2 regions of the Lactobacillus sp. N54.MGS-719 genome follow, and region 2 is predicted to be linked to the other one. Evidence: predicted binding sites of a transcription regulator. Region 2 holds the regulator's gene; the other holds the start of a gene.
The links. The regulator LexA, encoded in region 2, represses DNA repair genes until DNA is damaged. The targets are predictions, from matches to a motif close to CNAACANNTGTTNG.
Positions count from the first base shown of each region.

Region 1: recA (recombinase RecA) is a predicted target of LexA. The motif match lies at 1,544-1,557, and genes of this name have one in related genera.

Region 1 is NZ_LARO01000005.1:61,520-63,933, reverse strand. Features, by position in the region: gene rny (ribonuclease Y) at 1-266, opposite strand, end outside; gene recA (recombinase RecA) at 382-1,476, opposite strand; gene pgsA (CDP-diacylglycerol--glycerol-3-phosphate 3-phosphatidyltransferase) at 1,665-2,225, opposite strand; gene WS44_RS01900 (helix-turn-helix domain-containing protein) at 2,248-2,414, opposite strand, start outside.
Region 2 is NZ_LARO01000001.1:58,953-61,366, forward strand. Features, by position in the region: gene WS44_RS00310 (uracil-DNA glycosylase) at 1-7, shown strand, start outside; gene WS44_RS00315 (SGNH/GDSL hydrolase family protein) at 7-795, shown strand; gene lexA (transcriptional repressor LexA) at 830-1,456, opposite strand; gene WS44_RS00325 (DUF896 domain-containing protein) at 1,608-1,871, shown strand; gene WS44_RS00330 (YneF family protein) at 1,937-2,155, shown strand; gene WS44_RS00335 (ABC transporter transmembrane domain-containing protein) at 2,239-2,414, shown strand, end outside.

The DNA.
Region 1 (2,414 bases), on a different contig from region 2:
ATTTGTTCTTGAGCTTCAAGAATCTTTTCTTTCTTAGTATTTTCAGCACTTTGCTTAACAGCTTCTGCTGCTTGCTTTTGTGCGTTGACTTCTGCTTCAGCAGCAGCTACCTGTGCTTTAGCATCAGCCAAAATATGGTCTGCATCATTTTGCGCATTCTGGGCCTTTTGTTCCCAAGAATGCTTACGAATTGCATAACCAATGCCTGTACCCACCAAAAGTGAAACAATGGCAGTTGCGACGGGAATCATAATTATTGTATTCATGATTACTATCGCCTTTTTTTAGAATTATTCACACAACTTTTATGATAAAGAACCTATGAGTCCATGTCAATCATGATAAAAAACCTTGGAATAAATTCCAAGGTAAAGACTAATATTATTTAGTTTTTTCAGCATCTTTGGCATCAGATTCTTTTTGTTGTGCTTCTTCATGCTTTTCCTTGATCTTTTCAGGATTCTCGCGATCAGCAATTGACTTTTCGTCAATTCCATAAGCCTTACGAACCTGTTCTTGAATATCTTGATAAATATCTGGGTGATCTTCAAGATACTTCTTGGCATTCTCACGCCCTTGGCCAATTCGGTCATTCTTGTATGAGTACCATGAACCAGCCTTATCAATAATATCCTTGTCGGTAGCCATATCAAGCAATTCACCACTTTGTGAAATACCCTTGCCATACATGATATCAACTTCGGCAACCTTGAATGGTGGAGCAACCTTATTCTTAACAACCTTAATCTTAACGCGGTTACCAAGAACATCACCTGATTGCTTAATTTGTTCTGCTCTTCTTACTTCAAGACGAATAGTTGAGTAGAACTTAAGTGCTCGACCACCTGGTGTGGTTTCAGGGTTACCAAACATGACACCAACTTTTTCACGGATCTGGTTAATAAAGATCGCAATTGTCTTAGTCTTAGAAATGGTACCTGATAATTTACGCAAAGCTTGACTCATCAAACGAGCTTGCAAGCCGACGTGAGCATCCCCCATCTCACCTTCAATTTCGGCACGTGGTACTAAGGCAGCTACAGAGTCAACTACCACAATGTCAATCGCACCACTGGAAATCAAGGTATCGGCAATTTGCAAACCTTCTTCACCAGTATTAGGTTGTGAAAGAATCAATGAATCAATGTCCACGCCCAAAGCTTCTGCGTAAGCCGGATCCATTGCGTTTTCGGCATCGATATAAGCAGCTGTTCCGCCACGTTTTTGCACTTCAGCAACTGCATGAAGGGCTACAGTAGTCTTACCAGATGATTCTGGACCATAAATTTCGATAATTCTGCCACGAGGATAACCACCAACACCAATAGCGGCATCTAAGGCAAGTGAACCGGTTGGCACTGTTGAAATTTGCGTATCTGCTTTTTCACCCATACGCATAACGGCACCTTTTCCAAAGTTCTTTTCAATTTTCTTAAGAGCTGCGTCTAATGCAGCTTGCTTTTCATCTTTGGCCATTGCTACCTCCTAAATTTTCGTACTTAATAATTATACTTTGTTCAACAACCAATTTGCAAGCAAAATGCAAACGAATGTTCAAATCATTTTCCCCACACTTTTTATTACGCAAAAAAGGCTCATTTTTTTCTGAGAAAATAAAAAAAGAAGCAAAAACTTGCTTCTTTTAATCAATTATTAATAATCTATTACATTGAACCCTTGAATACGCCCCATGATTGGTGGAAGTAGTCGTAACCTGAGTAAATAGTAAAGATCAATGCTAAGTAAAGTAAGATAGTACCAATGTACCAGAAGTTACCAATCAACAAGAAAATGATTGAAAGCATTTGGCAAGTGGTCTTAATCTTACCTGGCATCTTAGCTGCCAAAACTTGGCCTTTGTTTTCTGCCAAGATTAAACGCAAACCAGTAACTGCTAATTCACGGCAAACGATAATTGCTACAACCCATGCTGGAGCAAGCTTTAAGTCAACTAAGTAAATAAATGCAGTCATAGTTAACATCTTGTCTGCCAATGGGTCAGCAAACTTACCAAAGTTAGTAACCATGTTACGTGAACGAGCAATATGACCGTCAAACCAGTCGGTTGCTGAAGCAATTGCGAATACGATCGCAGCAATTACTCTACTCCAGTAAACGGTGTAACCTGCAGCTACCGTATGTGCATCCCCACCAAAAATTATAATTAACATAAATACTGGAATCAAAAAGATTCTAAATACAGTAAGTTTATTAGGTAAATTCATTATTCTTTACTTCTCCTAAGCCTTAATTACCATTGTTTCCGTTGTCGCCACCGCTGTTGTTACCACCAGCGTTACCTTGGGTAGTAGTTGATGATTGCGCAGCAGATGATTGTTGTGTTTGTCTGCTTTGTTCATTAGCTTGACTACTTTGAGTAGTTGATGATTGCGTACGGCTACTTTGAGTTTCAG
Region 2 (2,414 bases):
AAAATAATGAGTAACGAAACTTTTTTAATACCTATTAGACAAAATAATGATTTGTCTGATGTTGCCTTAAATGAGTTGAGAATGGATTTGGATGAGCATCCCCTAAATCAACGTAAATATACTGAACTTGCATATTTGCCTGGCAACAGCCGCAAGTATAGTTTGAATAGTGTTAAAACGATTGAAAGTCCATTGCGTCATAAGAAGATTTTGTTCTTAGGTTCATCAGTTACTTTTGGCTTTGGTGCCTTAGGTGAATCATTTGTAGATTATTTATGGAAGAAAGACGGAATCGACGCTATTAAAGATGCTGAAAATGGCACGACTTTGGTAGATCAAGATACAAGCTATCATGGTGACTCATACGTTGCCCGTTTTAAGGAAGAGCTTAAAGAAGATAAGCCAGACATGCTTGTCTTGCAACTGTCAACTAATGATGCCAATACCAATCAAAAACTGGGTAAAATCAGTTCAGATGATACTTTTGATACGCAAACCATTATTGGTTCTATTGAGTATATCGTCAATGAAGCACACAAAAAGTGGGATTGTCCTATTTTGATTTATACCAATCCATACTTTGAAAGTAATTTGTATGAACAAATGGTAGATAGTACGCTTGAACTTGCTAAAAAATGGGGAGTTCAAGTACTGGATCTTTATCATAATTCCGAATTTAAAAAGCAAGATTCACTTTATATGGCTGATGAAATCCATCCAACGCGTGCTGGCTATTTAGAGAAATGGATGCCTTTATTTGAAGAGCAACTAAACAATCTTTTGCTAAAAAAATAAGCTAAATTCAATTTAGCTTATTTCGTGAATATTATTAATCAATATTGTTACGGTAAAGGCTAACAACCTTACCCAAAATGCTTACCTTTGGCAAAATGATTGGATCCATAGTATCATTTTCAGGTTGGAGGCGGTAATGACCGTTTTCCTTGTAGAAACGCTTAACTGTGGCTTCATTTTCTTCGGTCATAGCAACAACAATTTCACCGTTGTTAGCTGAATTTTGTTTTCTGACAATGACGCTATCGCCATTAAGAATACCAGCGTTGATCATACTTTCACCGTGAACCTTAAGCATGAAGAGTTCACCAGCATCATTTTCCAAATCTGGTGGAAGTGGGAAGTATTCATCAATGTCCTGTACTGCAAGGATTGGTTGACCTGCGGTAACCACGCCGACAACTGGAATTTCCTTTGGCTTAATGCCAAGGGCATCTTTACCTTCAGGGGTAATTTCTAAGGCACGTGGCTTAGTAGCGTCCTTAATTAATAAGCCCTTGCGCTCAAGACGAGCTAAATGTCCGTGGACAGTTGAAGTTGAAGATAGATTAACTGCGGTACAAATCTCACGCACTGTAGGTGGGAAGCCGCGATGTTCGACAGTGTCATAAATATAGCGTAAAATTTCTAATTGTTTAGTTTCACTGTTTTTCTTAGGCATTTTCATTTTCTCCGTTAATTTTAGTTATTTATTCTTATAAGTAATTTTAACAGAAAAATCAAATAATCTCAAACAAGCGTTCTAAGAATTATACCTTTTTTTTAGTTTAAAAATAAGGTAGACTAATGATTGTCAATGTGAGGTGGATATTATGAATAAAGATATTATGAGTAAAGAAGAAGAAAAAAAGGTAACTGATCGCATTAATGAACTTTACCACAAGAAGGAAAGAGAAGGCTTAACACCTGCAGAGGAACAAGAGCGTAAGGAACTTCATAAGAAATTTATCGCAAACTTCAGAGCTGCTTTTAAGCAAGATGTCGAGGATATGGTAATCATCGATAAGAATGGTAAAGAAGTTACTTCTGAAAGAGCTAAACGCGCTCAAAGAAGAAAAGGTCTTAGAAAAGATTAATTAAGCCTTTTAAAAAAGTGAAAAATTATGTAAGATATTATTGTTAGTTAGATGGAGGATATAATATGAATTTAGGTTTAGCAATATTTTTGATTATTATTGCACTTTTAGTTGGTGCAACAGCAGGTTTTTATGGTGCAAGAGCATACATGAAGAAATACTTTAAGGAAAATCCTCCTATTAGTGAAGATATGATCGTTGCTATGATGTCTCAAATGGGACAAAAACCTTCTAATAAGAAGGTTCATCAAGTAATGAACATGATGAAGCATCAACAAAAGTAATTATTAGATTATTTTGTGGTGTTAAGGCGAAGGATTATTCCTTCGTCTTTTTTGGTGTTCTTTTTAAAGAATGGAGTGAGTAAATGAACATATTTAAAAAACTGGGTTGGTTTTTTAAACAAGAAAGGAAACGTTATATTATCGGAATTACTTTTCTTGCTTTAACCTCTTTAGCCAACTTAATTCCGCCAAGAGTATTAGGACTGATGGCGGATCAGCTGGATCAAGGTCACATCTCATGGGGGCAATATGGAATGTT